DNA from 3 places in the Methylobacterium sp. 391_Methyba4 genome. Region 3 is predicted to be linked to each of the others. Evidence: predicted binding sites of a transcription regulator. Region 3 holds the regulator's gene; each other region holds the start of a gene.
The links. Region 3 encodes PhoB, which activates phosphate uptake and scavenging genes when phosphate is short. Its sites were predicted from a motif close to TGTCATNNANCTGTCAT; they were not measured.
Positions count from the first base shown of each region.

Region 1: the regulator PhoB is predicted to act here: its motif matches at 4,559-4,575, upstream of P9K36_RS21175 (UDP-2,3-diacylglucosamine diphosphatase).
Region 2: the regulator PhoB is predicted to act here: its motif matches at 3,747-3,763, upstream of ppk2 (polyphosphate kinase 2).

Region 1 is NZ_CP121475.1:4,506,579-4,517,032, reverse strand. Features, by position in the region: gene P9K36_RS21190 (methyl-accepting chemotaxis protein) at 1-1,863, shown strand, start outside; gene P9K36_RS21185 (ribonuclease HII) at 1,880-2,479, opposite strand; gene P9K36_RS21180 (glycosyltransferase family 1 protein) at 2,635-3,681, opposite strand; gene P9K36_RS21175 (UDP-2,3-diacylglucosamine diphosphatase) at 3,692-4,507, opposite strand; gene P9K36_RS21170 (aminotransferase class V-fold PLP-dependent enzyme) at 5,027-6,235, shown strand; gene P9K36_RS21165 (D-2-hydroxyacid dehydrogenase) at 6,339-7,280, shown strand; gene P9K36_RS21160 (NADP-dependent methylenetetrahydromethanopterin/methylenetetrahydrofolate dehydrogenase) at 7,515-8,378, shown strand; gene fchA (methenyltetrahydrofolate cyclohydrolase) at 8,393-9,037, shown strand; gene P9K36_RS21150 (malate--CoA ligase subunit beta) at 9,275-10,453, shown strand.
Region 2 is NZ_CP121475.1:5,800,113-5,810,566, reverse strand. Features, by position in the region: gene P9K36_RS27320 (MucR family transcriptional regulator) at 110-535, opposite strand; gene P9K36_RS27315 (helix-turn-helix domain-containing protein) at 675-1,631, shown strand; gene P9K36_RS27310 (hypothetical protein) at 1,639-1,866, opposite strand; gene P9K36_RS27305 (hypothetical protein) at 2,401-2,649, opposite strand; gene ppk2 (polyphosphate kinase 2) at 2,730-3,647, opposite strand; gene P9K36_RS27295 (hypothetical protein) at 3,802-4,077, shown strand; gene P9K36_RS27290 (hypothetical protein) at 4,137-4,997, shown strand; gene P9K36_RS27285 (cupin domain-containing protein) at 5,114-5,638, opposite strand; gene P9K36_RS27280 (MFS transporter) at 5,734-7,092, opposite strand; gene P9K36_RS27275 (amidohydrolase family protein) at 7,137-8,051, opposite strand; gene P9K36_RS27270 (MFS transporter) at 8,068-9,291, opposite strand; gene P9K36_RS27265 (GntR family transcriptional regulator) at 9,378-10,118, opposite strand; gene P9K36_RS27260 (hypothetical protein) at 10,259-10,454, shown strand, end outside.
Region 3 is NZ_CP121475.1:2,900,546-2,910,999, forward strand. Features, by position in the region: gene modA (molybdate ABC transporter substrate-binding protein) at 1-582, opposite strand, end outside; gene P9K36_RS13520 (hypothetical protein) at 701-898, opposite strand; gene P9K36_RS13525 (hypothetical protein) at 1,055-1,198, opposite strand; gene P9K36_RS13530 (50S ribosomal protein L11 methyltransferase) at 1,497-2,417, shown strand; gene P9K36_RS13535 (Rmf/CrpP family protein) at 2,466-2,654, shown strand; gene P9K36_RS13540 (hypothetical protein) at 2,655-2,918, opposite strand; gene P9K36_RS13545 (aminopeptidase P family protein) at 3,046-4,884, shown strand; gene P9K36_RS13550 (protein-disulfide reductase DsbD domain-containing protein) at 5,004-7,175, shown strand; gene phoB (phosphate regulon transcriptional regulator PhoB) at 7,323-8,018, opposite strand; gene phoU (phosphate signaling complex protein PhoU) at 8,207-8,926, opposite strand; gene pstB (phosphate ABC transporter ATP-binding protein PstB) at 9,045-9,860, opposite strand; gene pstA (phosphate ABC transporter permease PstA) at 9,881-10,454, opposite strand, start outside.

The DNA of each region.
Region 1 (10,454 bases), 1.6 Mb from region 3:
GTGGCCGACAGGGCGGATCAGCTGTCCGAGCGGCAGGCCCTGATGGACGCGGAGACGGAATTCTGGACCCTTGTGCGCGACCTCGCCGTGCCGTCGGTCCAGGCGACGCTGGAGCCGCTTCGGAGCGCGCAGGCGACCTTGGCGGCGCTGAGGCCACAGATCGACGCGGTCGTCGCGCTCCCGAGGGAACGCCGCGATGCGGCGTTCAGACAGACCTTCGACACAGCCGTCACGAGCCTCCTCAACGCCTTCGCGGCAACCAACGCCGCGGTGGACGCGGCCATCCCGCGCCGGGACACGGCGGTCGCGCAGGCCCTCGACATCAAGCGTGCCAGCTGGGCGACGCGGGTCGCACTCGGCAATTCCTGGCGCCGTATGGAAACCTCGGTGGCCGCCAAGGCGTCTTGGTCGCAGGAGGAGATCATCGCGGCGGCCGAGGAGCGGGGACGCCTGATGGCGGACTGGGGTAAAGTCGTCGACCTGTTCACGGAAGACGTCCCGGTCGCCCTGCGTGCCGCCTTCCAGAAGGCGCAGGCCAGCAACTTCGAGGGCGAGTCGGCGCGGCGGCGCGTCGCGATCACGGACGCGCTCAGCCGGGGCAGGGCGCCCGGCATCGAGGCCGATGCGTTGCGCGCGCGCGACATCGCCGACGGGAGGGCGCTTCTCGATCTGGCCCACGCGGGTCTCGACGCGATGATCGACCGGGCCCAGCTCCTCGCCGCCGAGTCGCAGCGCGCGCTTTTCGGGGCCGTGCTGTTCCTGACCGCAGCGGTCCTGCTGGCGGTCGGCGGTATCGTCATCGTGTTCCGTTGGGTGCTCCGGCCGTTGCGGGCCATGACCCAGGCCATGCAGGCGCTCGCGGGAGGAGACGCCGACGTGCCGATCCCGGCCCGAGAGCGGCGGGACGAGATCGGCGCGATGGCGGCGGCCGTGCAGGTCTTCCGGGACAACCTCGTCCGCACCCGCGCCTTGGAGGCCGAGGCGGCTGAGGCGGCGCTGGCCGCGGAGGCGCAGCGTCGGAGCATGACGCTCACGATGGCGCAGGGTTTCGAGTCGGCGGTGGCCGGCATCGTCGGTCAGATCTCCGCCGCCGCGGCCGAATTGCAGACCACGGCCTGGCAGATGACCACGACCGCCCAACAGACTGCCAGCCAGTCCGATACCGTGGCCGCCGCCGCCGAGGAGGCGTCCACCGGCGTCAGAACCGTGGCCGCCGCCGTGGAGGAACTCGGCACCTCCGTCCAAGAGATTGCGCGCCAGGTCCAGGGCTCGTCCGAACTGGCACGGGCCGCCGTCGGCGAGGCCGACCGGACCGCCGTGCTGGTGGCCGCGCTGAACACGGCGGCCGCCCGGGTCGACGCGGTGGTCGAGCTGATCGCCGGCATCGCCGCGCAGACGAATCTGCTGGCGCTCAACGCCACCATCGAGGCGGCGCGGGCCGGCGAGGCGGGGCGGGGCTTCGCGGTGGTCGCCACCGAGGTGAAGGACCTCGCAGCCCAGACAGGCCGCGCCACCGAGGAGATCGGGCGGCAGATCTGCGAGATCCAGACCGTCACCGGTCAGGCGGTGGAGGCGATCGGGACGATCACGGGCCGGATCGGGGAGATCAGTGCGGTGGCCGCCGCGATCGCGGCGGCGGTGGAGCAGCAGGGGGTGGCCACGCAGGAGATTGTCCGCAACATCACGCAGGTCTCTACGGGGACGCAGGAGGTGACCGGCACCATCGCCGGGGTTGCGCAGGCAGCCGACCAGACGGGGCGCGCGGCCGACCACGTCCTGACGGCCGCGACCGCGCTCACGCGTCAGTCGGAGCAGCTCGCCGTCGAGGTCGGTCGCTTCCTGGCCGGCGTCCGGGCTGCGTGACCCCAGGGGGCCGGGATCAGTCGAAGGCCCGGGTGAAGCTGATCCGGTGATGCGGGCTGCGGCCGAGTTGCGTCAGGCCGGCGCGGTGGACGGCCGTGCCGTAGCCGACGTTGCGCTCCCAGCCGTAGCCGGGATGGCGCTGAGCCAGGCGCCGCATCAGCCGGTCGCGGAACACCTTGGCGACGATCGATGCGGCAGCGATCTGCGGCACCAGCCGGTCGCCGCCGACCACGGCGCGACCCGGAAGGCCCGGCAGGGCGTCGCGCCCGTCGACCAGCACGGGCGCGGCGAGGCCGAGCCGGGCGACCGCCCGCGCCATTGCATCGAGGGTTGCGCCGCGGATGTTGATCTGGTCGATCAGCGCCCGGGAGCCCGCCGCCACCGCGACCCGGGCATGGGTGTGGATCATGGGGGCCAGACGTTCCCGGGCCGGCTCCGGGACGCGCTTGCTGTCGTCGAGGGCGCCCAGCAGGTCGGCGGGGATCGCCGCCGGATCGAACCAGACCGCGGCCACCACGACCGGCCCACAGAGTGCGCCGCGACCGACCTCGTCGCAGCCGATCACCGCCGGGTAGGCTGCGGCCCGGTTGGGATCGAAGGGCGCCCGGCCCGCCATCGGCTTGGTCGGCGACGTGGCGGCGACCGACTTGCCGACCAACTTGCCGACCGACTTAACAGTCGACTTGGCAGGCGATTTGGCGATGGGCGGGGCGGACGGCTTGGCGGGCGGCATGACGCCGTCCTGCCATCCCGCGCGGGCGCCGTCACGGGTCAGGCGGCGTCCCGGGTGCCGCGCGCGCCGCCATGCGCCTCGATGATATTGCCGAAGAACTGCCGCGCGCTCACGTCCCAGCCGCAGCGCAGGGCCTCGGCCCGGCACTCGGCCCGCGACAGCCGCAGGGCCGCCAGCGCGGCAGCCCGGAGATCCTGATCGAGAACCCCGACGCGACGGCCGCCGACCACGTCGTTGGGGCCCGGCACCGGGAAGGCCGCCACCGGAAGGCCGCTGGCCAGGGCCTCGAGGAGCACGATGCCGAACGTGTCGGTGAGGCTCGGGAACACGAAGACGTCGCAGGCGGCGTAGACCGCCGCGAGGTCCGCGCCGGTGCGGGTGCCGAGGAAGCGCGCCCCCGGCGCGAGACCCTGCAGCCGCGCGCGGTCCGGCCCGTCGCCCACCACGACCTTGGTGCCGGGCAGGTCGAGGGCGAGGAAGGCGGCGACGTTTTTCTCCACCGCCAGCCGCCCGACATAGAGGAACAGCGGCCCGGGCAGGTCCGCGAGTTCCGCCGGCACGGGCGTCCCCGGTCCGGCGGGCCGGAACCGTTCCGTGTCTACGCCCCGGGTCCAGCGCATCAGCCGGCCGAATCCCCGCGCCGCCAGTTCACCCTGGAGCGAGGCGGTGCTGACCATCGTTCCCCGCGCCGCGCCGTGGAACCGGCGCAGATAGGCGTAGGACCACGCTTCCGGCACCGGCGCGCGGGCCGCGAGATATTCCGGGAAGCGGGTGTGGTAGCTCGTCGTGAACGGCAGGTTGTGCGCCAAGCAATGGCGCCGCACGGCCAACCCCACGGGCCCCTCCGTGGCGATATGCACGTGGGTCGGCCGTTCCGCCGTCCAGCGCGCCGCCACCCGCTCCCGGCTGGCATAGGCGAGGCGGATCTCGGGATAGCCCGGGAGCGGCAGCGACCGGAAATCCGCCACGGAGAGCAGGGCTGTCGCGAAGCCGTGTTCCGGGGCGCGGCGGACCATCTGCTCCAGGGAGCGGACGACGCCGTTCACCTGGGGATGCCACGCGTCGCTGGCGATCAGAAGCTTCACGGCGGTGCCCTCAAGCCACCGCGCGCCGGCCCGCCAGGGGTTGCGGCACGGCCTCGGCCGCCTGCGCCCGCAGGAGGCTCGGATAGTGCAGAACCTCGATCCGGCCGTCGTAATGCTCCACGAGACCGGTGCAGGATTCCACCCAGTCGCCGGTGTTGAGGTAGCGCAGGTCGCCGATCGGCCGGTCCGCCGCATGGTGGATGTGGCCGCAGATCACCCCGTCGGCACCCTGGCGGCGCGCCTCCTCGGCCAGGATCGTCTCGAAGCGGCCGATGAAGCTCACGGCGTTCTTCACGCGCAGCTTCGCCCAGGCGGAGAGCGACCAGTAGGACAGGCCGAGGCGCCGCCGCACCTTGTTGATCAGGGTGTTGAGGGACAGGGCCAGGGTGTAGGCGCCGTCGCCGAGATGGGCGAGCCAGCGCGAGTGCCGCACGACCATGTCGAACTGGTCGCCGTGGATCACGAGGTAGCGCTTGCCGTCCGCCGCCTCGTGGATCGCGGTCTCGGCCAGCTCGATGCCGCCGAAGCTCGTGCCCACATAGTCGCGCAGGAACTCGTCGTGGTTGCCGGGCAGGTAGACGATCCGCGCGCCCTTGCGGACCTTGCGCAGGAGCTTCTGCACCACGTCGTTGTGCTCCTGCGGCCAGTACCAGCCCGAGCGCAACTGCCAGCCGTCCACGATGTCGCCGACGAGATAGATCGTGTCGGCGTCGTAATCCTTCAGGAACGACAGGAGCAGGCCGGCTTGGCAGCCGCGCGTTCCGAGATGCAGGTCGGACAGGAACAGCGTCCGCACGCGGACCGGCATCTCCTCAACCTCGGCCACGGCAACCCTCTCCCGGCGGCTGAACGGTGCCGGGATCCAGAGCGCGATCCCATCTCAGTTTGATGACGCGGAGTCCCGGCGGGGCCACCCGTCCGCGTTGCGGCGCCGCAAAGCATCTCAACCGGACCTCGGCTTCGTTGCGCCGCACAAAAAATTTTTTTGCCAAGTTCTGGAAGTTTTTCCGGTTTTCCTTTCGAGCTTCGCCCGCTCATAATACCAGGAACCGGCGGCTCGGCACGAGTTCGGCCGGACCTTGACAGGAAGGCGGCGAGGACGGCCCTGAGGCCGTTGGACGGGACGGCATTTCGGAGGCGACCGGCGCGCGGGGGCGTGCCGCGACGCGAGCGGCGTGAGGCCGCCTGCCGCTCCGCGGAGGCCCCCCGATCACGGCAGAGGATGGCGTTCGAGGGGGCGCGGCGCGAGCCGCTTTCGACGGCGCCGGACCGACTCCCTGAGGACGCTTGGACAACCCGGCGCGGGTTCACGCCCGCGCACAATGGATTTTTCGGAGGAAACATCATGGCCGCAACCCGGCGCCCCGGTCGCAACCACCTCTTCATTCCCGGCCCTACGAACATCCCGGAGCGCGTCCTGCGCGCCATGCACGTGCCGTCTGAGGATCACCGCTCGCCGAGCTTCCCCGAGCTGGTGAAGCCGCTGCTCCAGGACTCCAAGATGGTGTTCGGCTCGACCGCCGGGACGGTCATCCTGTTCCCGTCCTCGGGCACCGGCATCTGGGAATCGGCCCTGTCCAACACCCTCTGCCGCGGCGACACGGTGCTGACCTCGCGCTACGGCCAGTTCAGCCACCTCTGGGTCGACATGGCCCAGCGCCTCGGCCTCGACGTGGTCGTCCAGGAGGAGGAGTGGGGCACCGGCGCCGATCCGCAGAAGATCGAGGAGGCCCTGCGCGCCGACAAGGACCATAAGATCAAGGCCGTGATGGTCGTCCACAACGAGACCGCCACGGGCGTCACCAGCGACATCGGCGCGGTGCGCAAGGCGATCGACGCCGCCGGCCACCCGGCGCTGCTGTTCGTGGACGGCATCTCGTCGATCGGCTCGCTGCCGTTCTACATGGACGACTGGAAGGTCGACTGCGCCATCGCGGGCTCGCAGAAGGGCTTCATGCTGCCGGCCGGCCTCGGCCTGATCTGCATCAGCCCGAAGGCGCTCAAGATCGCCGAGGGCGGCACCGGCCGCAACGACCGGCTCGGCCATGCCTACTTCGCCTGGAAGGACCAGCTGGCCGCCAACGCCACCGGCTACTTCCCCTACACCCCCGTCCTGCCGCTGCTCTACGGCCTGCGCGAGGCCCTGGCGATCGTGAAGGAGGAGGGGCTGGAGAACGTCTACCACCGCCATCACGTGCTCGCCGAGGCGACCCGTCAGGCCGTGGCGGCCTGGGGCCTCAAGCCCTGCGCCAAGGAGCCGAAGTGGAACTCCGATACGGTCACGGCGATCGTGGTGCCGGAGGGCGCCGACGCCGCCAAGGTGATCATCCACGCCTACGAGCGCTACAACCTGTCGCTCGGGGCCGGCCTCTCGAAAGTCGCCGGCAAGGTGTTCCGCATCGGCCACCTGGGCGACCTGAACGAGCTCTCGCTGCTGGGCGCCATCGCGGGCGCCGAGATGGCCATGATCGATTGCGGCATCAAGGTCACGCCGGGCTCGGGCGTCGCCGCCGCCTCCAGCTATCTGCGCGAGAATCCGCTGCATAAGGCGTAATCGGCGCACGCGATCGGGGCGGGGCCGGGTTGCCGGGCCCGCCCCGACGCGCAAGTAAGAACAAGACTATCGAGGAAACTGCCCGTCGTACGAGAGGGGTCCTATGACCAAGAAGATCGTGTTCCTGGATCGTGAATCCCTCGATGCCAGGGTCCGACCGTTCAACTTCCCGCACGAATACGTCGAGCACGACTCGACCTGGACGCCGGAAGAGATCGTCTCCCGCCTCCAGGGGGCGGAGATCGCGCTGATCAACAAGGTCCCGATGCGGGCCGAGACGCTGAAGCAGCTCCCCGACCTGAAGCTGATCGCCGTCGCCGCCACCGGCACCGACGTGGTCGACAAGGCCGCGGCCAAGGCGCAGGGCATCACCGTCGTCAACATCCGCAACTACGCCTTCAACACCGTGCCGGAGCATGTGGTCGGGCTGATGTTCGCCCTGCGCCGGGCGATCGTGCCCTACGCGAACTCGGTGAAGCGGGGCGACTGGGCGAAGTCCAAGCAGTTCTGCTACTTCGACTACCCGATCTACGACATCGCCGGCTCGACGCTGGGCATCGTCGGCTACGGGGCGCTCGGCAAGTCGATCGCCAAGCGCGCCGAGGCGCTCGGCATGACGGTCATCGCCTACGACGTGTTCCCGCAGGAGGGGCTCGTCGATTTCGAGACGATCCTGACGCAGTCCGACGTGATCACGCTGCACGTGCCGCTGACCCCCGAGACCAAGGGCATGATCGGCGCGGCCGAGTTCAAGAAGATGAAGAAGAGCGCCATCCTCATCAACACGGCCCGCGGCGGGCTCGTGGACGAGGCGGCCCTGCTCGAAGCGCTCAAGGACGGCACCATCGCGGGCGCCGGCTTCGACGTGGTGGCGCAGGAGCCGCCCAAGGACGGCAACATCCTGTGCGAGGCCGACCTGCCGAACCTGATCGTCACGCCGCACGTGGCCTGGGCGAGCAAGGAGGCGATGCAGATCCTGGCCGACCAGCTCGTCGACAACGTCGAGGCGTTCGTGGCGGGCAAGCCGCAGAACGTGGTCGAGTAGGCACGACAGGCCCCCTCTCCCGTGCGGGAGAGGGTTGGGGTGAGGGAGGAGAACTCTCCGGATGAGGCACGCCCCTCACCCTGTCCCTCTCCCGCACGGGAGAGGGGGCCCGCGCCTCGCCCGCTATGCCATCTGATAGCTCGGGCGCACGATGACGCGGATGGGTCGCGCGCTGCGACCGCCCTTTGAAAACAAGACGATAGCGCCGCAGGGCGCGACAGAAAGGTCTGAATCGTGACGAAGAAGCTGCTGTTCCTGTTCGACACCGATGCCGTGCCGAACGTGTTCGACACGGTCGTCGGCTACGACGGCGGCGCCGACCACATCGCCGGCTACGGTGGCGTGAACCCCGACAATGTCGGCGCTCTGGTCGACGGCACGATCTACACCCGTGGCGGTTCCGAGAAGAAGTCGACGGCGATCTTCGTCGGCGGCGGCAGCATGGCGGCCGGCGAGGAGCTGTTCACCGCGGTCAAGAAGCGGTTCTTCGGCCCGTTCCGCGTCTCGGTCATGCTCGATTCCAACGGCTCCAACACCACGGCCGCCGCGGGCGTCGCGCTGGTGGCGAAGGCCGCAGGCTCGCTCCAGGGCAAGAAGGCCGTCGTGCTGGCCGGCACCGGCCCGGTCGGCATGCGCTCGGCCGCGCTGCTCGCCGGCGAGGGCGCCGAGGTCACCATCGCGGGCCGCGCCCTCGACAAGACCCAGGCTGCCGCGGACCAGATCAACAAGCGCTTCAAGGTCAACGTGAAGGCCGCCGCGACCCCCGACGAGGCCTCCCGCGTGGCCCTCGTGAAGGGCACGAACCTCGTGTTCACGGCCGGCGCCATCGGCGTCGAGCTGCTGCCCGAATCCGCCTGGGCGCAGGAATCGTCCATCGAGTTCGTCGCCGACTACAACGCCCAGCCCCCGACGGGCATCGGCGGCATCGACGTGATGGACAAGGGGAAGGAGCGCAACGGCAAGCAGGCCTTCGGCGCGCTGGGCATCGGCGGGTTGAAGCTCAAGCTGCACCGGGCCTGCGTGGGCCAGCTCTTCGAGAGCACCGACAAGGTGCTCGACGCCGAGGAGATTTATTCGCTCGCCAAGTCGATGGCCTGACGGGAGAAACGCCCATGTCGGACACGCAGCAGGCGCCGGAAAACGCGTCCATCCAGACCTTCCTGACGGAACTCGCCAGCGCCGCCCCGACCCCCGGCGGTGGCGGCGCGGCGGCGATCTCCGGCGCCATGGGCGCGGCTCTGGTGTCGATGGTCTGCAACCTCACCATCGGCAAGAAGAAGTATGTCGAGGTCGAGGCCGAGCTGAAGGAGGTCCTGGCCAAGTCCGAGGGCCTGCGGGTCGTGCTCACCGGCATGATCGGGGAGGACGTCCAGGCCTTCGACGCCGTGATGGGGGCCTACGGCCTGCCCAAGGCCACCGACGACGAGAAGGCGGCCCGCGCGGAGAAAATCCAGGCGGCCCTCAAGACGGCCTGCGACGTGCCGCTCGCCTGCTGCCGGGCGTGCCGCGCGGTGATCGACCTCGCGGCGATCACCGCCGACAAGGGCAACCTCAACGTCGTGTCGGATGCCGGCGTGGCCGTGCTCTCCGCCTATGCCGGACTGCGCAGCGCGGCGCTCAACGTCTACGTGAACGCGAAGGGTCTCGAGGACCGGGACTTCGCCGACGAGCGGCTGAAGGAACTCGAAGACCTTCTGGCCGGGGCCGGGGCCTTGACCGAGAAGGTCTACGAGGTGGTGAAGACCAAAGTGAACTGACGCCCGCGGCGCTTGATCCTGGCGCCGGCAAACCATCGACAGTCGAGGCCGGGTGCATCATGCCCCGGCCTCGTTGTTTTTGAGTATGCCGCAGCGCAGCATCGAATACGATCCGTGCTGCGACCGCGAAAAAGTCGTCGTCAAGCCCGGGATCAAAAAATTTGACGGGCTTATTCCTTCGACTCAACTAAAGTGAAGGGCATCAACGGCGGCAACGAACCGCGGAGGAGGCGCCGAATGGACGTCCACGAGTATCAGGCCAAGGAGCTGCTTGCGAGCTTCGGCGTGGCCGTCCCGAAGGGCGCGATCGCGTTCAGCCCGGATCAGGCGGTCTACGCGGCTACGGAATTGGGCGGATCCTTCTGGGCCGTGAAGGCGCAGATCCACGCGGGTGCCCGCGGAAAGGCCGGCGGCATCAAGCTCTGCCGGACCTATAACGAGGTCCGCGACGCCGCCAAGGATCTCCTCGGCAAGCGCCTCGTCACCCACCAGACCGGCCCCGAGGGTAAGCCGGTCCAGCGGGTCTACGTCGAGACCGCCGACCCGTTCGAGCGTGAGCTCTACCTCGGCTACGTGCTGGACCGGAAGGCCGAGCGCGTGCGCGTCATCGCCAGCCAGCGCGGTGGCATGGACATCGAGGAGATCGCCGCGAACGAGCCCGACGCCCTGATCCAGGTGGTGGTCGAGCCGGCGGTGGGCCTGCAGCAGTTCCAGGCCCGGGAGATCGCCTTCCAGCTCGGTCTCAACATCAAGCAGGTCTCGGCCGCGGTGAAGACGATCATGAACGCCTATCGGGCGTTCCGCGACTGCGACGGCACGATGCTGGAGATCAATCCGCTGGTCGTCACCAAGGACGACCGGGTGCTCGCGCTCGATGCCAAGATGTCCTTCGACGACAACGCGATGTTCCGCCGGCCGGGCATCGCCGACATGCACGACCCCTCGCAGGGCGATCCCCGCGAGGCGCAGGCCGCCGAGCACAACCTCAGCTACATCGGCCTCGAGGGCGAGATCGGCTGCATCGTCAACGGCGCCGGGCTGGCCATGGCCACCATGGACATGATCAAGCACGCGGGCGGCGAGCCGGCGAACTTCCTGGATGTCGGCGGCGGCGCCTCGCCCGAGCGGGTGGCCACGGCCTTCCGGCTGGTCCTGTCGGACCGCAACGTGAAGGCGATCCTCGTCAACATCTTCGCCGGCATCAACCGCTGCGACTGGGTCGCCGAGGGTGTCGTCCAGGCCGCGCGCGAAGTGAAGATCGACGTGCCGCTGGTGGTCCGGCTCGCCGGTACGAACGTGGAGGCGGGCAAGAAGATCCTGGCCGAGAGCGGCCTCGACCTGATCACCGCCGACACCCTGTCGGAGGCGGCCAAGAAGGCGGTCGACGCCTGCGCCACCGCCAAGACGCAGCACTGAA
Region 2 (10,454 bases), 2.9 Mb from region 3:
GTCTCCCGGTGGGTCATCGGCCCCGGGAAGACGGCCCGTTGCCCGGTCAGGAGAACCTCCTCGTCGGAATCCGAGGTGGGGCGGCCTCAGCCCGTCGGGATCCGCCGGCTCAGGCGGCCCGGTCGCGGGGCACGCCCTGGGCGATCGCACGCGCCAGCGCGGCCCGGCGTTCGGCATATTCCCGGGCGACCATCGGATAGTCGCCCGGCAGGCCGAAGCGCGCGCGATAGCTCTGCGGGTCCAGCCCATGCGCCGTCAGATGGCGCTTGAGGGTCTTGTAGACGCGCCCGTCGATGAAGCTCATGATGCCGTCGGGCCGGACCGAGCCGCGGACCTGTGCCGCGCTCGGCTTGTCGAGCCGCACCTGCAGATCCGGGGCCGCCGTCACCGGCCCGCTCCCGGGATACGCCAGCGCGCTGATCGCGCTGTGGCACTGCGCGATCAGGGCCGGCAGTTCGCTCACGGGGACCCGGTTATTCGACACGTAGGCAACGACGAGCCCAGCAACCAGCTCGATATTGGATTGGGGGCTCATCGGAGTCGATGGGGACACGGGGCGGCCTCCTGAATGGGATGAAAACCTTCATAGGTTGGTCCGTCCCATTGCGCTTGCCTGGAAGCGTGCTACCGTTTTCCTGAGCGCGCACGCGGGCGCCCGAATACAAGAAGTTGCAATGAGGACTTTGTTCTCGACGGCGGATTACGCGCCAGAAGACAGTTTCCGCTTCTGGCGTGAGACGATCTTCGATCGCATTGTGCCTGTCGAACTTACGCCCACCGCCGCTCACGGATTCGCCGGCTCCCTGGAGGCCGCCGAGGTCGGACCTCTGCTCATCACCCGGGTGACGCAGAGTGCCGTCACGACCGTCGCGACCCCGGACACGATCCGGCGGCACGGCAAATACGAGACGCTGAACGTCGCGATCACCCTGAAGGGCCGCGTGTTCAGCGCGCAGGACGATCGCACGGCGATCCAAAATCCCGGCGACATCGTCGTGATGGATCGGCGGCCAGCCGTCATGGGTTCGGATGGCGACACGCAGACGCTGTTCATCGAGATGCCGCGCGCGTGCCTGGAACGGGCGCTCGGCTCGACGCGCCGCTTCACGGCCCTGACGATCGGGGCCGACCAGGTCGGCACGTCGATGGTCACGACCTTCTTCCAGGAACTCGCCCGCACCGCCGGTCAGATGACCCCGGACATGGCGAACCGCATGGCCTCGATCGGCGTCGATCTGGTGGTCGCCAGCATCGCGGAGCGCCTCGCCCACGAGCCCCCGAGGAACATCCAGGGGATCCTCATCTTTCAGCGCGCCTTGGCCCATATCGAGGCCAATCTGGGCGACGTGAATCTCGACCCCGCCCAGCTCGCGGCGGCGGTCGGCGTGTCGCTGCGCCACCTGCAGACGCTGTTCCGCGAGCAGGACCGCAACATCGCAGACTGGATCTGGCGGCGGCGTTTGGAGAGCGCCGCACAGCGGCTCACGGATCCCGGCTTCAGCCACCTGTCCGTGGGCGAGCTGGCCTATAGCTGCGGCTTCAGTACCCAGAGCCACTTCAGCCGACGCTTCAAGGAGAGCTACGGACTCTCACCGAGCGATTACCGGAGGGCGCCCGGGATCGCGGGCTGACGGCCGGCTATTGGCGACGGGTCTCCGCGGAGTTCGCCCGGATCCATCCCGGCGCGAGGATGTCGCCGTCCTCCGTGATGATCCACGGGCTAGCATCCTCGGCGTCGATCGCCGCGACCGCGGCGGCCAGGGCGGCCCGCAGCGTCGGGAAGCTGCGCGAGTCGGCGACCCGGGCGGGCGCGTAGCCCGGCCACAGGGTCAGTTCGGCGGGTCTGTCGAGGTCGGTCGGCATCATGGCGTGGGCGGGCCTGGAGGGGCACGCCGCCGATGCCGCGGACGTGCAGGGGAAGCGAGCGGAGCGCGGGAGGCCTCCGGGGCCGCCCGCCGAGCGGAACGCGACGCGCGTTCAGGCGGCTTTCGGCTTCGGCCGGGGAACACGCACCTCGACGGTTTGTCCGGTCAGCGGATTCAAGATCAGCATGGCAGCACGTCTCCGGTGGAACTGCCCGTAGAACGCCGGCCGATCGCATCCGGATCGGGGCGGTCGGTGCAAGTTTGCCGATTGGGTAAACCAATCGTTCACCGTGGCGGCGGGCCGTCCATCCGCCCCGTGATCGCCCCAGGATAGATCCGGGTCGCCGCGCCGATGGAAGGCCGCGCGCATACCGCTTTAGGAGGAGGTCCGGCACGGGCGAAGATCGGGCGAAGATCGGGCGCAGATCGCGCGCAAGCGGGCCGACCGGGCGCCGCCGCGACGCGACCGCGCCGGCGGTGCGACGGGGCCCGCCATCCCGAGCGCGACAGTCACGGGCCGAACGGCCCGGTTCGATCAGACCCGTTCGGGCTCCGCCAGCAGGATGGCGGCGCGGATCGCCGCCCGGCGCAGTCCGGTATCGGCCCAGGGCTGATCGATCAGCGTCCGGGCGAAGGGATGCGAGGCCACCGCCACCGCAGGGTCGATGCGGAAGCCGTCCCCGAACGCCACAGAGCCGGGCGTGGGATCGGCCAGATACGCGTCCACGACGGCCGAGACGTCGTCATCGACGATGTCGAGGGTCGTGAACAGGTCGAGGGTCATCGGGCGCTTCGCCATGGCGGCGCTATAGCGGCGTCTGCACGACAGGATCACGACTCCCGCCCCGGGCCGCGGCGCCCCGTTCAGTACGCGTCCGGCACGTACATCTCGGCGGGGACCGGACCGCGCACGTAATCCGCATGCCGCAGGCGGGCCGGCAGGTGGACCGGCGGGTGCTCCACGCTGCCGTACGGGATCTGGCCGAGCAGATGGCTGATGCAGTTCAGGCGGGCCCGGCGCTTGTCCACCGCCTCGACCACCCGCCAGGGCGCCTCGGGGATGTGGGTGCGCGCCAGCATGTCCTCCTTCGCCCGCGTGTAATCCTCCCAGCGCCGACGCGACTCGACGTCCATCGGCGACAGCTTCCACTGCTTGAGCGGATCGCGGATCCGCATCTGGAAGCGGAATTCCTGTTCCGCGTCGGTGATCGAGAACCAGTATTTGAGGAGGACGATGCCGGAGCGCACCAGCATCCGCTCGAACTCGGGCACCGAGCGGAAGAACTCCTCGACCTCCGCCTCGGTGCAGAAGCCCATCACCCGCTCGACCCCGGCGCGGTTGTACCAGGACCGGTCGAACAGCACGATCTCCCCGCCGGCCGGCAGGTGAGAGACGTAGCGCTGGAAGTACCATTGCGTCCGCTCGCGCTCGCTCGGGGCCGGCAGGGCGGCCACGCGGCAGACGCGGGGGTTGAGGCGCTGGGTGATCCGCTTGATCACGCCGCCCTTCCCGGCCGAATCGCGGCCCTCGAAGAGGACGACGACACGCAGCTTCCGATCCTGCACCCAGTCCTGGAGGCGGACCAGTTCGTGCTGCAGGCGCAGCAGTTCGCGGAAATAGACCTTGCGGTCCAGGCGCTCGGGCTGTGCGCCGTCGGCGGCGAGCCGATCGAGGCGCTCCTCCTCGAGCCCGAGTTCCACCTCCTCATCGTAGCTGTCGGCAAGGTCGCGCCGGATCGCCTCCAGGGCGGCATCCAGGGCAGCACTGTCGTCGAGCCTCATCGCGGGTCCCCCTGCGTGTCGGACGGCCGAGCTAGAGCAGCCTTCCGTGACAGGCCTGAGAAGCGATCGGTCCGCGGGCGGACGATCCGGTATCGCCCCCGTGATCGTTCCGTCATACGCTTCGGCCACGGAGCACCGCGACCGGAGACGCGTCATGGCTGGAGAAGCGACGAAGCCCCCGCCTGGGCGGGCGCCGGGCGATCTGGATCCGGCGCGGGCCGAAGGCGAGAAGGTCGGCGCCCGGATCGACGCGGCGTTCGAGAAGCTCGCCAGGAAGATGCGCGCCCGCGCCGACAAGGCCCATGGCAAGCTCGATGCGGCGACGCCGGCCGAGAAGCGCGCGGTCCTGCTCCGCCGCTACGAACTCTACGCGGATGCGGCGGCCTATCTCGAAGAACGGCTGGTGCAACGCGGGGAGCGGTCCACGTGATCTGCACCGACCCGGCCCGGCGCGTCGCCGCCGGCCGCAGCTGACGGCGAGGCCCGACCATGTTCGACGCGACCAAGATGCTCGCCGATGCCCTCGGCGAGCACCTCGCCGTCACCTACCAGCGGACCTTCGGCAGCCGGGAGCCGCGCTATGCCGAGATCATCGAGGCCTCGGCGCGCCTGACGATCGAGCGGATCGTCGGGAGCGATGCCCTCTACCATGACGGCGATCATACGGCCCTCGTCACCCTGGTCGCCCAGGACATCCTGCGCGGCCGCTTCCTGCACGAGGGTGTCACGCCGGAGGACTGGCTGCACATGATCCTGGCCGCTCTCTACCACGACATCGGTTACGTGCGCGGCGTCTGCGCGGGCGACCGGGCCCAGGCCTTCGTCATCGACGCGCGGGGCGGGACCGTGTGCCTGCCCCGCGGGGCCTCCGATGCGGCGCTGGCGCCGTATCACGTCGAGCGCTCGAAACTCGCTGTCCAGGAGCGCTTCGGCACGCACGATCTCGTCGATGCGGGCCGGGTCATCCGGGCGATCGAGCTGACCCGCTTCCCGGTGCCGGAAGACGACGCGCATCGCGAGACCGGGACCGAGGCGGGCCTGTTGCGGGCGGCCGACCTGATCGGGCAGCTCGGCGACCCGCTTTATCCGCGCAAGTTGAATGCGCTGTTTCACGAATTCGCCGAGATCGGCGTCAACGCGGAACTCGGCTACGACAGCCCGGCCGACCTTGCCGAGCGCTATCCGTCCTTCTTCTGGGGCAAGATCGAGCCCGTGATCGGGGATGCGATCCGCTTCCTCGACCTCACGGTCGAGGGCCGGGGCTGGGTCGCCAACCTCTACGCCCATGTCTTCGCCATCGAACACGACCGCCGCCGCATGGGCCCGCATCCCGGATCGGGGCCCGTCTGAGGCCGGCGGGGCATCCGGGGGGGAAGACGCGGTGGGCCGGCCGGGCGAGGCCGCTTCCGCACTCGACGCGGCCGCCGGGGCGCGGCGTCCGGCCTATCGCCGCGGGCGCCGGTCGCTCACGGATGCCTGTGGATCGGATCGACCCAGTAGACGGTCTCGGGCGTCTCGGCGGCCTCGACATCGGGCAGGTTGACCACCACCGCCTCGTTGTCGGAGCGCACCAGCACGCAATGCAGGGGCTCGTCGGTCGAGGCGTTGATCTCCTGGTGCGGCACGAAGGGCGGCACGAAGATGAAGTCGCCGGGGCCGGCCTCGGCCACGTATTCGAGCTTGTCGCCCCAGCGCATCCGGGCCCGGCCGGAGACCACGTAGATCACGCTCTCCAGCTCGCCGTGATGGTGCACGCCGGTCTTGGCGTCGGGCTGGATCGCCACCGTGCCGGCCCAGATCTTCTGGGCGCCGACCCGGGCGGCGTTGACGGCCGCCTGCCGGAACATGCCGGGCGTCTGCGCGGTGTTGGCATCAAGCCGGTCGCCCGGGATGACCCGCACGCCGTCGTGCTTCCACCGCTCCGGGGCGCCCGGCTCGTGGGCCTCGTCGTGCGCATGCGGGTGCGTGTGATCGTCGCCGCTGTCGTGCATGTCGAATCCTCCCGCGCCATCATGGCATGGCGGCGCGGGATCGCCGAGGAGGCCGGTCGCGGGATCGACGCGCGGCCGGCCGGTTCCCCACCGCTTCAGCCCCCCGCAATCGACGGGGCCGGGCCGACGGCCGGCGGCCGCGACGGGTGCCGGCCGATCCAGAAGACCAGGGCACAGCCGATGCCCGTGAGGGCGCAGAGCGGCAGCAGGGCGACGGGGAAGCTGCCGGTCTGCTCGCGCAGCACCCCGATCAGCGAGGTGATCGCTCCGGTCCCCAGATGCGCCAGCGTGTTGATCGCCGCGATGCCGGCCGCCGTCTGGGCCGGCGGCAGCGTCTCGGTCGCCAGGGCGAAGAACGGGCCCTTGATCGCGTAATTGCCGAGCAGGACCAGCGAGAGCAGGACCAGGGTGATCCAGAGGGAGCCCGTCAGCAGGGTCAGGGCGAAGCTCAGCGAGGTCAGTGCCAGCGGCAGGGCCGTGCTCCAGATGCGCTCGCCGCTGCGGTCCGCCCGCAGGCCCCAGACGATCATGAACACCGAGGCGATGCCGAAGGGGATCATGCTCAGCAGGCCGGTCTCCAGGTTGCTGAGGCCGAACCCCTTGAGGATCTGCGGCATCCACAGCGACAGCGTGTTGCTGGTGGCCGAACTGCCCGCGTAGATCACGGCGAGGAGCCAGACCTGACGGCTGGCGAGCACCGCCCACACCGCCGCGAGGCCGTGGGCGTGGTGCGATGAACCCGCCTCCGCGGCGCGGCGCTCGGTCTCCAGCCGGTCCGCCAGCCATCGGCGCTCCGCCGGGCTCAGGAAGGCCGCCTCGGCCGGCCGGCTCGGCAGCAGCGCCAGGGCGGCGATGCCGAGGAGGACGGCCGGGATCGCCTCCATGATCAGCAGCCACTGCCAGCCGCGCAGGGACGCGGCCCCGTCGAGGGTGAGCAGCGCCGCCGAGAGCGGCGAGCCGAAGAAGCTGGAGAGCGGGATCGCGACCATGAACATCGCCACGATCCGCGCCCGGTAGGCCTTGGGGAACCAGTAGGTCAGGTACAGGATCACGCCGGGGAAGAAGCCGGCCTCGGCCGCGCCGAGCAGGAAGCGGGCGGTGGCGAAGCTCGCCGGACCGGTGACGAAGGCCGAACCGATGCCGACGAGCCCCCAGGTGATCATGATCCGCGCGATCCAGATCCGGGCGCCGACCCGCTCCATGGCGAGGTTGCTCGGCACCTCGAACAGCACGTAGGCCACGAAGAACAGGCCGCCGCCCAGGCCGAAGGCCGCGGCGGAAAGGCCGAGGTCGCGGTTCATGGTCAGCGCCGCGAATCCGACATTCACCCGGTCGACGTAGGCGATGAAGTAGCAGAGCACGAGGAAGGGGATCAGGCGCAGGCCGACCTTCCGCATCGTTCGGCTCTCGAAGGCGGCCGCGTCCGCCCCGTGAGGCATGGTCGGTGTTGCCATGGTCCTGTCCTCGTTGAAATCCGGGCTGGCGCGCGCCGGGCGGCTCAGTGGTCGAAGCGGAAAAGGGCGGCGGGCGTCTCGCCCAGGATGATCCGGCGCTCGGCCGGGTCGGGTACCCAGGCGTCGAGGTCGCGCCGCGCCTCGGCGGGGCTGGCCTGGGTCTCGAACTGCGTGTGCGGCCAGTCGCTGCCCCAGAGCAGGCGCCGCGCACCGAAGGCACCACGCAGGCGCTCGGCCGCCTGCAGCGCCGTCTGCCGGCCGGCCGCGCCGCTGCCGATGCGGTAGGCGCCCGAGAGCTTGACCCAGACGCGGCCGCCGCGGCCGAAGCCGAGGAGGTCGGCGAAGCCCGGATCGGCGATGCCGAGGGCGGGGTCGATCCGGCCGAAATGATCGACCACCACCGGGACGCCCGCTTCGATCAGCGGCGGCAGCAGATGCGCGAGGCGCCGCGCCTCGGCCTGGACCTCGATCTGCCAGCCGAGATCCGCCACGCGGGCGAGGTGGGCCCGCCAGACCGGACTGCCGAACTCCGGGTCCGGCCGGCCGATCAGGTTGAGGCGCAGACCGACGACGCCTTGGTCGGCGAGATCGCGCAGGGTGACCGTCTCCGCCGCGGGGTCCAGCACCGCGATGCCGCGCAGCCGCTCCGGGGCGGATCGCAGGGCCGAGACCATGTAGCTGTTGTCGGTGCCGAGGAAGCTCGGCTGGATCAGCACGCCGCGCGCCATGCCGTTCCGGTCCAGCATGGCGCGATAATCGGCGACGCTCGCGTCGTAGGCCGGGGCGTAGCGCCGGTCCCCGACCAGGGTGAGGGTCCGGGTGAAGACGTGGGCGTGGGTATCCACCGCCGCCACGCCGTCGCGCGCGTCGAGGCCCGTCTCGGCCGCCCGGCCGCGGACGGGGAATGCGAGCGCGACGCCGCCCGCGAACAGGGTACGGCAGAACAGGCGCCGGTTCATCGGATCATCTCACGGTCTAGGGGAGCAGCGCGCCGCCGGACTGCCGATCCGGCAGGAGCGCGACGGCGAGGAGGACGAGCCCGTAGGCGCCGATGGCCGACAGGCCGATCGCCGTCCCAAGGCCGCAGATCTCGCTGAGCAGGCCGACGCCGAGGGGCAGCACCCCGGAGGCGAGACGGCCGGCATTGTAGCAGAAGCCCATCCCGGTCCCGCGCAGGCCGTCCGGGAAGAGCTCGCTGAACAGAGCGGCGAGACTCGCGGGGATCCCGGCCGTGCAGAAACCGAGCGGGGCGCCGAGAAGGAGCAGCCCCGTGCCGCCGACCGGCACCAGCAGGTAGAGGACGACCAGGGCCATGCAGCCGGCGGCGAACAACGCCACCGTCCGCCGGCGGCCGAGCCGGTCCACGAGGCCGCCCGCCACGAGGCAGCCCAGGCCGAAGGCCGCGATGATGATCGCGAGGTAGAGCCCGGTGCCCGCCACGGAGGCGCCGCGCTCGACGCTCAGATACGTGGGCAGCCACGTGAACAGGGCGTGGAAGCCCCCGTGCGCCCCCAGCCCGAGCAGCGTCCCGATCACCGTGATCCGGCGCAGGCCGGGCGAGAAGATCAGGAGCGGCCCGATGGCCGGCCGGGTCGGTCCGGCGGCCGGTCGGACCGGCTCCGGGACCGAGCGGCGGAGGTAGAGGACGAGGAGCGCGGGCGCGAGGCCGCAGGCGAACAGAGCCCGCCAGGCGGTCTCCTGATCCAATACGGAGAAGGCCGCGGTAGAGAGGAGCACGGCCGCGCCCCAGCCGAGCGCCCAGCCGCCCTGGACGGCGCCCAGCGCCTTGCCGCGATGCTCGGGCCGAATGGCATCCGCCATCAGGACCGCGCCGGCCGCCCATTCGGCGCCGAAGCCGATCCCCTGCAGCGCCTTCACGATCAAGAGCTGGCCGAAGCTCTGCGCGAAGGCCGCCAGGAAGGTCGCGACCGCGAACCACAGCACCGTGATCTGGAGGGCCCGGACGCGGCCGATCCGATCCGCCATGAGGCCGCCGAGCCAGCCGCCGATCGCCGCCGCGACCAGCGTGACCGCGCCGATCAGGCCGGCCTCCGGGCGGCTGAGCCCGAAGCTCGCGACCAGGGCGGGGATGGCGAGGCTGAACATCTGCACGTCCAGGGCGTCGAGCGACCACCCGCCCAGACAGGCCCAGAAGGTGCGACGCTCGGCCGGACCGACCTCACGGTACCAGCGGAACACGGGCTTTCCTCCGCCCTCTAAAGAGGACTAGTCATTTATATGACTTAATGAGCATGGGCCCGATGGCCCGTCAAGCCGGCGGCCTTTCACCGGATGTCGATGTGGTACCGGAAGTCCTTGGCGGCGCCGCGCGTCACGCGCCACTCGATCGGGCGGGCATCGAAGCCGAAGGCGAGGCGCGCGATCACGACGACGGGCTCGCCCTCCGCGATCCCGAGGCGCTCGGCGTCGGTCGCATCGGCGATGCCGACCGTCAGGGTCTCCTCCGCCCGGGCGACGATCTCGCCGCACAGGCGCTCGTAGGCGGGGTAGAGCAGATCGCCGATCTCCGTCAGCGGCGCCTCGAGGAGCGGTGCGAAGCGTGCGGCCGGCAGCCAGATCTCCTCGGACAGGATCGGTCGGCCCTGCAGAAGCCGCGTCCGGATCAGGCGGATCGCCTCGCCGCCTGCGTCGGGGCCGAGGGCTTCGCGCACGGCCGCGGGCGCCGGCCGGGCCTCGCGCAGCAGGATCCGCCCTTCCGGCACGGCCTGGCTCCCATCCGGCCCCAGATGCCGGAAGAACCGGAACAAGGATCGGTCGAAGCGCGGCCGGCGGACGAAGGTGCCGCGGCCCTGCTGGCGCTCCACCAAGCCGTCGGCGACCAGGACATCGATCGCCTTGCGCACGGTGCCGATGGCGACACGATGGGTCGCCGCGAGTTCCGCCTCCGTGGGAATCGGTTCGCCCGACCGCCAGACGTTGCGCGCGATCTGGAAGGCGATCGCGTCGCGCAGTCGCTGATAGAGCGGCAGACGGAGATCGGGCTGCGGCGCAGGCGTGAAGGTCATGTGTATGACTGTATGATCCTCGCGCATCGCCGCCAATGGGGCCGAGGGAGGCGGCGGTGCACAGCGTCGCAGGGCGGGACCCAGGCGCAGGGTCGCGGGTTTGAGCCCGGATGTCTGAAGACGGGCTCAGCGAGGAGCGGATGATCGAACGTCGCACGGCTCAGGAGAGCCGCCAGGGCCGGCGGGGCAGGCCGGTTCTCGTCGTGCTCGCCGTGAGTGTGGCGCTGATGATCGCCGCATGGGCCGGTCTGCTGATCTGGCAGGGCGCGGCATCGCCCCCCGATTACGCCAGCCAGAGCCAGGCCGCGGCCCGAAAGGTCGTGACCGGTTCCGAGA
Region 3 (10,454 bases):
CTCGTCCCGCGCGACGAGCAGCAGGGCGGCGCGCACGTTCTCCGCCTGCGCCACCTGCCCCTTCACGGCGTCCCAGGCGCCGAGCTTCTCCAGGGCCGCCTTGCCGTACTTGCCGGCCGGGACGGCGTCGATCGTCGCCATGGCCAGCCGGCCGCCGCCGAGAATCCGCGTCAGCGTGGTGCCGAGGTCCGGCGCCAGGGCGATCTGCGGGTCCGCGGCGCCGTTCTTCGGACCCGGCGCGATCAGCACCAGGGCATTGCGCAGGAAATCGATCCGCGAGCCGGTCTTCAGGAGCCCGGCCCGGTCAACGTAGTCCATCCAGGCGAGGTCGGCCGAGATGAACAGGTCCGCCGGCGCCCCCGCCTCGATCTGCTTGGCGAGGGCGTTCGAGCCCGCATAGGAGACCCGCGCGGTCTTGCCCGACGCCCTGGTCCAGGCGGCCGAAGCGTCGTCGAGGGCGTTCTTGAGGCTGGCGGCCGCGAACACCACGACGGGCTCCTCCGCCCGCGCCGCCCGATCCCCGGGGGTGAGCGCCAGCGTTGCGAGGGCCAGCGTGGCCAGGATCCGTCGGGTCAGGCGCATGGATGGGGTCTCCCCGGTCGCGACCCGCTATATCCAGCGGGGAACGACGGGGATCATAGGGACGCCGCGACCGCCGGCCAAGGCCGGCGGTCGCGCCGGGAAGGACGCCCTCGTCGGATCACCCCAGATTGGCGTCGCGGCGATCCTTGGGCTCGGCCTCGGCGCGGTGCAGGCGGCTCAGCAGAACCAAGAGGTGGCCCGGGAGGGGCCCGTCCGGTGCGGGGCCCCCGAAGATCCGCTCACGCGGTCGGGACTGCACGGCCGTGCCGGTGACGACCACGGGCCCACGGGGGCCGGAACGCCGGGACTTGGTCACGCTGTACGCACCCTGCTCAATCGTGATTCACGTAAAAAGCCGGCAAAAACGCCGCCCGAAGCGGCTGGTTCCACGGCCCCGGTGGATCATGTGATTAACGCGCGACCGTCGTGCCGCATTCCTGGGCAGTAGCGCGCACGAATCGAAAGGCGGGGCTCACCAGGTCCGGATGTCGCGGCCTTCCACCGGCTGACTCTCCGGCGCGCCGCTCATGCCGTCCGCAACCAGCAGCGCCCACAGCGTGGCCGCGGCCGTGGTCACAACCGCGAAGGCGACGCTGATAAGGAGAGGCGATGTCATGGCAGCACGATCGTCTGTCAAAACCGGCGCGCCGCTCCACGAAGTGCGGCGCGCCTGAGTCGAGGGTCTGGCCTTGGGGAAGCCGAGATTGTTTAAGCACGCGCGATGCCCCTGGACACTGATTTAGATCGCTGAGATCACAAGTATTCACCCTTGTGTCTGTCCGGCAACAAAGGGCGGGACCGCGCGTCGGCCGCGCGTCGGCCGCGTCTCCCGGGCCTCCCTGCGCCGGCGGGGACCGTATTTTTTCGCGTTAGCCCCTGGGCTGCGGCGCGCCCCGGCGTTACAGCCCGGCATCATGCTCGAAGGCCTGCCGCCCCACCGCCCGTCTCACGTCCTGCGCCTGCTGACCGATGAACGGTCGGCCCGGGCGATGACCGACCTCCTGGGTGAGATGTTCGATCCCATGGACACGGCCGTCGCCGCCTTCGAGGACGAGGACGGCCGCACGTGGCGCCTCGAAGCCTATTTCGCCGACGCGCCCGACGAGGATTACGTCCGGGACCTGATCCGGCCCGTCATCGGCGATGCGGCGGATGCGGCCGAGTTTCGCACCATCGCGCAGCAGGATTGGGTGCGCGCGTCGCTCGAGGGGCTGAAGCCGGTTCGGGCGGGACGCTTCCTCGTCCACGGCTCGCATGACCGCGACGCCGTGCGGGGCAACGATCTGCCCATCGAGATCGAGGCGGCCCTCGCCTTCGGTACCGGCCACCATGGGACCACCCTGGGCTGTCTGCGCGCGCTGGTCTCGGAGCTGAAGCGCCGGCGCCCGGCCCATGTCCTCGATGTCGGTACGGGAACCGGGATCCTCGCCTTCGCGGCCGCCAAGGCCCTGCGGCAACCCGTTGTGGCCGGCGACCTCGACGCGGAGGCCGTGCGCACGGCCCGCGAGAACGCCCGGGCCAACGGGCTCGGGCCCTATCTCAAGCTCTACGAGGGGCCGGGGGTGCGCCACCGCCTCGCCGACCGGCCGCGCCATTTCGATCTCGTCTTCGCCAACATCCTGGCCCGGCCCCTGCGGCTCCTCGCGCCGACGCTGACGCGCGTGGTCGCCTCCGAGGGCGTTCTGGTCCTGTCCGGCCTGATCGCGCGCGACGTGCCCGGCGTCCTCTCGGCCTACCGCCTCCAGGGCTTCTCCCTCGTCCGCCGTGGCATGATCGAGGGCTGGGTCGCCCTGGTCCTGATGCGCGGCGGCGCCGCCCGCCGCCCACGGCCCTGAGGCGCTGAGGCGCCCCGAACCGGCGGCGCGCCGGCGCGTTGATTGGCCATGAGCCAGACGTCGCTCCATGATCCGCCCGCGGACCCCATCGCCGAGGGCGCCCGCGCCCGGGCCCAGGGCCGTCCCAAGGACGCGTGCCCCTATCCGGCGAATTCGCCCGCACGCGTTGCGTGGTTCGAAGGCTACGACGGCGCGCCCATCGAGCGCATGCCGGACCTGCCGGTCGCGAAGCGCTGATCAGCGCGCGGTGCGGAGCCGGCCCGACGGCGTCGAACCATCCGATGCGGGGGCGGTTTCGGTTGCTGTTTCCGCCCCGTCTGCCCGCGACACGGGAGCGCCGAGCGCCGCCATCAGCACGCGCAGACCGTCCACCCATTCTTCGAGTTCGGCGAGCGAATCGAATCCGTCCCGGCGAACCACCGTGTTGGGTTCGATCGTCACGATGGCGTCGAAGCGGCCATCGGGTCTGTCGCTGATCCGGTAGTAGACGCGGCGTGGCATGTCTGAGGAATAGGCCAAATCCGGCGGCGTGATAAGATTGTTAGCGATCTTTTAGGCGCCGCACCCGGACGCCTCCTCTGAGGACGGGGTGTTGCGGCGTGGGAGCGGCGGGCGCTAGGCTCGCCTCATGACTGAGCCCCGTCCGCCCCAGCCGCGTCAGCGCTTCCAGAGCTTCGACGACCCGAGCCACCGGAAGGGCGCCGAGCGGATCGAGGCCTTGCGGGCCGCTCTCCGCGAGCACGGGATCGACGGTTTCGTCGTGCCCCGGGCGGACGAGCACCAGTCCGAATACGTTCCGGCCGACGCCGAACGGCTGGCTTGGCTCACCGGCTTTACCGGCTCTGCGGGGACGGCCGTGATCCTGATGGAATCCGCCGCGCTGGTCGTCGACGGCCGCTACACCCTGCAGGCGCCCGAACAGGTCGATACCGGTATCCTCACGGTGGTGCCGCTGGCCGAGTCGACGCCGGAAGCCTGGATCGGCGTCAACCTCAAGAGGGATCAGGTTCTGGGCTACGATCCCTGGCTGCATACACCCGACGGTCTCGCACGCCTGGAGCGGGCCGCCACCCGGGCCGGCGGCACGGTGCGGGCCGTGCCGAACCTCGTCGACGCCGTCTGGGCGGGCCGCCCGAGGCCCCCCGCCGGGCCGGTGGTGCTCCATCCGGACGCCCTGTGCGGCGAGGCCTGCACCGACAAAATCGCCCGGATCCGGGCGGCCCTCGCCGAGGGCGGCTGCGATGCGCTGATTATCTCGGATCCGCACAATCTCGCCTGGGCCTTCAACCTGCGCGGCTCCGATGTCGGTCACACGCCCCTGGCCCTCGGCTATGCCATCCTGCCGCGCGAGGGGTTGGCGCGGCTGTTCCTGGTCTCGCCCGAGGTCGATCCGGCGCTGCGCGCGGTGCTGGCCCCGATCGCCGAGATCCTGCCCCGGGCGGAACTGGACGACGGGCTGGGATCCCTCGCCGGCGTGCGTGTCCGCCTCGACGCGGCGACCGGCGCCGTCGCCCTGAAGGAAAAGATCGAGGCTGCCGGCGGCACCGCCGATGTCGGCAAGGATCCGATCACCGGCATGAAGGCGGTCAAGAACGCCGCCGAGATCGCCGGTGCGCGCGCCGCCCATGTCCGCGACGGGGCGAGTGTCGTGCGGTTTCTTGCCTGGCTCGACGGTGCGGCCGCGGCCGGGGGCCTCACCGAGATCGCCGCCGTCGAGGCCCTTGAGGATTTCCGCGCGGCGGGCGGCGATCTGCGCGAGGTCTCGTTCCCGACGATCTCGGGATCCGGGCCGAACGGCGCGATCGTCCATTACCGGGTGAGCCGCGCCACCGACCGGACGGTCCGGACCGGCGAGTTGTTCCTGATCGATTCCGGTGCGCAGTATCCGGACGGCACCACCGACATCACCCGCACAGTCGCGGTGGGCACGCCGAGCGCCGAGATGCGCGACCGTTACACCCGGGTGCTGAAGGGCCACGTCGCGATTGCCCGGGCGGTGTTTCCTGTCGGCACGACCGGCGCTCAGATCGACGCCTTCGCCCGGGCGCCGCTCTGGCAGGCGGGGCTCGACTTCGATCACGGCACCGGCCACGGCGTCGGCGCCTTCCTGTCGGTGCACGAGGGACCGCAGCGGATCGCCAAGACCGGCACGGTGGCGCTGGAGCCCGGCATGATCCTGTCGAACGAGCCGGGCTATTACGCCCGCGGCGCCTACGGAATCCGGATCGAGAACCTCGTGCTGGTCGAGCCCCGCACGATCGCGGGCGGCGAGCGCCCGATGTTGGGCTTCGAGACCCTGACGCTCGCCCCCTATGATCGGCGGCTGATCCAGCCGGACCTGCTCGAACCGGAGGAGCGCGCCTGGATCGATGCCTATCACGCCCGGGTGCGCGAGACCCTGGCGCCCCGGGTCGATGCCGGGACGCGCGACTGGCTGGAGCGTGCGACCGTGCCGCTCGCGGACTGAGCGATCGGCGTGGGATCCCGGGCGCGGCCCGTGGTAAGACCCACCGCCATCGAAACGCCCGCGCTGGCCCGGATACACCGCGCGTGAAACCGCGCCCGCCCTGCGCGCGAAGGGACAGCATGATCCGCCGCCTCGCCATTCTGATCCTGGCCTTCGCCGCGAGCCTCTCGGCCGCCGCAGCCCAAGGGGTCCCGCAGGGCTTCCGCACGCCGGCCGACCTCGTGCGGGCGAGCCTCGTGGCCGAGCCCGCCGCGGTCGCCGGCGCGCAGCCGTTCACGCTGGCGGTGCGGATGCAGATCAAGCCCGGCTGGCACGTCTACTGGCGCAACCCGGGCGATTCCGGACTGCCTCCGGAGGTGACCTGGACCCTGCCGGCCGGCTTCAACGCCAGCGCGATCCGATGGCCGGCGCCGGAGCGCATCCCGATCGCGACCCTCATGAATTACGGCTACGAGGGTGAGGTCACGCTCCTCGTGCCCGTGACGCCGCCGCCGAGCCTCGACCCGGCCAATCCCGTTCAGATCCAGGCGAAGCTGACCTATCTCGTCTGCGAGACCGAGTGCGTCCCCGGTTCGGCCGATCTCGCGCTCACCCTGCCGGTGGGCAAGGCCGAGCCGGACCCGGCCAACGCCGCGCTGTTCGCGCGCGCCCGGGCTGCCCTACCCGCGCCGGCGCTCTGGCCCCTGCGCCTGTCGAGCCAGGGCGACACGCTCCAGCTCGATTTCGCCGCGACCGGCCTGAAACCGGAATCCGTCCGGAACGCCGCCTATTTCCCCTATGCTGAGACGGCGATCGACAACGCCGCCGCGCAGGTGATGACCGTCGACGAGACCGGTCTGCATCTGACCATCGCGCGCAGCAGCCCGACCGATCCTGCGCCCGCGGCCCTGCCCGGCGTCCTGACGATCGACGAGGTCGGCACGGACGGCACCCGCCGCCTCGCCTTCGCGTATGGTGACGAGCCGGTGCTTCCTGCCGTCGCGGCCGCGTCGAGCGCGCCGAATCCGGCCGGAGCCCCGCCGGCCGTCGCCGAGTTCGACGCGCTGACCCTCGCGACCGCCGCGGCCTTCGCCTTTCTGGGCGGCCTGATCCTCAACCTGATGCCCTGCGTCTTCCCGGTGCTGTCCATCAAGGTGCTGAGCCTCGTGCGGCATGCCGGCGAGGGCCCGGCGCGGCTGCGGCTGCACGGCCTCGCCTACACGGCCGGCGTGCTGGCGAGCTTCCTCGGCCTCGCATCCCTGCTGATCGCCCTGAAGGGTGGCGGGGCCGCGATCGGCTGGGGCTTCCAGCTGCAATCGCCCGCCATGGTCGCAGCCCTCGCCTATCTGCTGTTCGCGATGGGCCTGAGCCTGTCCGGGGTGGTCCATGTCGGCGGCCGGCTCGCCGGCCTCGGAGACGGCCTGACCCGGCGTGCCGGCCTGAGCGGCTCGTTCTTCACGGGCGTGCTGGCGACCCTGGTGGCGACCCCCTGCACGGCGCCGTTCATGGGCTCGGCGGTGGGCTTCGCGCTGACGCAGAGTGCCGGTGTCGCGCTCGCCGTCTTCGCGAGCCTCGGCCTCGGCCTCGCCCTGCCCTTCCTGGTGCTGACCCTCTGGCCGCCGGCCCTGCGGGCGCTGCCGCGGCCGGGCGCGTGGATGGAGACCCTCAAGCAGGTCCTGGCCTTCCCGGTCTACGCCACCGTGGCCTGGCTGATCTGGGTACTGGCGCAGCAGGTCGATCCGCGTGGGCTGCTGGCGGCACTGATCGGCCTCGTCCTGGTGGGCTTCGCCGCCTGGGCTTGGGAACACGGCCGCGCCGCCGCGCCCGGGGCGGGCCGGGTCGCGCGGGTCGCTGCGGCGCTCGCGCTGGTCGCCGTGGCGGCCCTCGCCGTGACCCTTCCGCGGGACCGCGCCGCGCCGTCGGCGCAGGCCGCCGCCGACGGGGTCGAGCCCTTCACTCAAGCGCGTCTCGACGCCCTGGTGGACGCGCACCGCCCCGTCTTCGTGGACATGACCGCCGCGTGGTGCATCACCTGCGCGGTGAACGAGGCGACCTCGCTCAACACCAAGGCCGTGCGGGCCGCGATGGCCGAGCGCGGCGTGACCTACATGAAGGGCGACTGGACCAACCAGAATCCCGAGATCACCCGTCTGCTGGAGAAGCACGGGCGCAGCGGCGTGCCGCTCTACCTCCTCTATACCGGAACCGGAGCGCCTCAGGTGCTTCCGCAGATCCTCACCGAGGGGACGGTTCTGGCGGCGCTCGACGCCGTGCCGGTCGCGTCCGGCCGGAGCGCGGCGCTGACCCGCTGAATCTGCGCGAGGCCCGGGGGGCCGCCGGGCCTCGCAGCATCCGCCGGCCTCGAACGTCCCTGGCTCCCTTCGCTGCAAGCGGGCGGGCGGCGCGGCCGACCGGCCTCCGGCCCGGAACCCTTTGTCCCGGAACGCTTCGCGCCCCTCTCAAGCGTCGAGCGAGAACGTCTCGTCGAAGGCGTAGCCCGAGCCGCGGACCGTACGGATCGGGTCGGCTTGGCGCGGGCCGTTCAGTGCCTTGCGCAGCCGCCCGACATGGACGTCGACCGTGCGCTCGTCGATGTAGACGTCGTGTCCCCAGACCCCGTCGAGGAGCTGCTCGCGGGAGAAGACCCGGCCCGGCGCCAGCATCAGGAATTCCAGCAGACGGAACTCTGTGGGGCCGAGATGCAGCTCCTCGCCGCCGCGGCGGACGCGATGGCCGGTGCGGTCGAGTTCGAGGTCGCCCGCCGCCAGCCGGTCCGAGACATGGGCGGGCTTGGCCCGGCGGAGCAGCGCGCGGATCCGGGCGAGCAGTTCCGGGACGGAGAACGGCTTGACGATGTAGTCGTCGGCGCCCGTCCCGAGACCGCGGATCCGGTCGCCCTCCTCGCCCCGGGCGGTGAGCATGATCACGGGCAGCCGCTCGGTCTCCCGGCGCGCCCGGATCCGCCGGCACAGCTCGATGCCCGACAGGCCGGGCAGCATCCAGTCGAGCAGGACGAGATCGGGAATCCGCTCCGCCAGGAGCAGCTCCGCGTCGTCGCCGCGAGCCGCGGAATCCACCAGAAAGCCCTCGGCTTCCAGATTGTAGCGCAGCAGCGTGGTCAGCGCCTCCTCGTCCTCGACGATCAGGACTTGCATGCTCACGTTCGAAGATCCGTTCACGAAGCGGCGCCATACGGCCTGCAGGCGCGCCGACTCTCCTTGGAGCCGGCGGGCAGGCGGAGGGTGCAGGAGGCGCCGCTCAGCCTCAACCCGCACGCTCCGATTCTCCGGCGGCGCCCCACAGGAGCGCGCGCAGGCCGACGCCTGGACCGGGGGCGGCCCGCTTACGGAGCCGGCACCCCGTCCACGGTCGCATAGTTCGACGCATCGTTCTTCGGCCGGTCGCCCGCCAGGGCCTCGCCCGTGGCGAGATAATGGATCGTCTCGGCGATGTTGGTGGTGTGGTCGCCGATCCGCTCGACGTTCTTGGCGCAGAACAGAAGATGCGTGCAGAACGAGATGTTGCGCGGATCCTCCATCATGTAGGTCAGGAGCTCGCGGAACAGCGAATTGTAAAGGGCGTCGATCTCGCCGTCCCGCTCCCAGACATCGTGGGCTGCCTGGACGTCGCGGCTCGCATAGGCGTCGAGAACGTCCTTGAGCTGGCCCTCCGCGAGGTCGCTCATGTGGCGCACGCCGAGAACGATCTTCTGGGCCGGCGCCTGATCGGAGATCGCCACCACCCGCTTGGCGACGTTCTTGGCGAGGTCGCCGATCCGCTCGAGGTCGCCGGAGACGCGGATCGCCGAGATCGTCTCACGCAGATCGATCGCCAGGGGCTGACGCCGGGCGATCAACAGCACGGCGCGCTCCTCGATGTCCCGCTGCAGGGTGTCGAGGCGCTTGTCGGCGACGATCACCGCCTGGGCGAGCGTGTCGTCCCGGCGCACGAGGGCGTCCGTCGCCTCCGCGGTCATCTTCTCGGCCACGCCGCCCATCTCCGAGATCGAGCGACGCAGGTTCTCCAGGTCGGTGTCGTAGGAGGTGACGATATGGCCGGGCATGGCGAATCCTTCGATGGGTCCCGGGGGCGGCGCTCCGGGGAGGCCCTCGGGGACCCGCCGGCCCTCCGCGGATGCGGCGACCGGACGGCCTTCCCCGAGACCGGAGCGTTCAGGCAGACTAGCCGAACCGGCCGGTGATGTAGTCCTGGGTGCGGCGTTCCGTCGGGTTCATGAACATCCGGTTGGTCGGACCGAACTCGATCAGCTGGCCCAGATACATGAAGGCGGTGAACTGCGAGATGCGCGCCGCCTGCTGCATGTTGTGGGTGACGATCACGATGGTGAACTCGTCGCGCAACTGCTCGATCAGCTCCTCGATGCGGCCGGTGGAGATCGGGTCGAGGGCCGAGGTCGGCTCGTCGAACAGGATCACCTCTGGGCGCTGCGCCACCGTGCGGGCGATGCACAGGCGCTGCTGCTGGCCGCCCGACAGGCCCGTGCCCTGCTGCTTGAGCTTGTCCTTCACCTCGTCCCAGAGGGCGGCCTTGCGCAGGGAGGCCTCGATCCGGCCGTCGAGTTCGGATTTCGGCAGCTTCTCGTAGAGGCGCAGGCCGAAGGCGACGTTGTCATAGATCGACATCGGGAACGGCGTCGGCTTCTGGAACACCATGCCGATGCGCGAGCGCAGCTCGTTCAGGTCGATGGAGGGGCTGAGGATGTTCTCGCCGTCCAGGAGGATCTCGCCCTCGGCCCGCTGCTCCGGATAGAGGCTGTAGATCCGGTTGAAGCAGCGCAGCAGGGTGGACTTGCCGCAGCCCGAGGGCCCGATCAGCGCCGTGACCTGCCGGTCGTGAAAGTTGAGGTTGACGTCCTTCAACCCGTGGAAGCTGCCGTAGTAGAAGTTCAGGCGCTTCACGGCGATCCGCACGGGACCGCCCTCGTCGGCGCGGTTGCGGTTCAGCTCGACCGTGGGGATCGCGGAGGCGGCGTTCATCGTCGTGTCCTCGAAGGGTCTCAGCGCGAGGTCTGCGGCTTGATCACAAGGCGGGCAATGATCGACAGCACCAGGATGGTGGCGGTGATCAGAAGCGCGCCGGCCCAGGCGAGGCCCTGCCAGTTCGGGTAGGGCGACAGGGCGAACTGGTAGATCATCACCGGCAGGTTCGCGACGCCGCCCATCAGGTTGGCCGAGAACCAGGAATTGTTGTTGAGCGCGGTGAACAGCAATGGCGCCGTCTCGCCGGCGATGCGCGCCAGGGCCAGGATGATCCCGGTGACGATGCCGGCCGAGGCCGCCCGCCACGTGACGTTGATGATCACCGTCGAGGGCGGCGCCCCGAGCGCCGCGCCGGCCTCCCGCAGGGTTCCGGGGACGAGCCGCAGCATGTCCTCGGTGGTGCGGACGATCACCGGAACGGCGATGATCGCGAGCGCGACGCCGCCGGCCCAGCCCGAATAGGTGCCCATCGGCCGCACCATCAGGGTGTAGACGAACAGGCCGATCAGGATCGACGGCGCCGAGAGCAGGATGTCGTTGAGGAAGCGGATCAGGGCTGCGAGCTTCGAGCCGCGCCCGTACTCGGCCAGG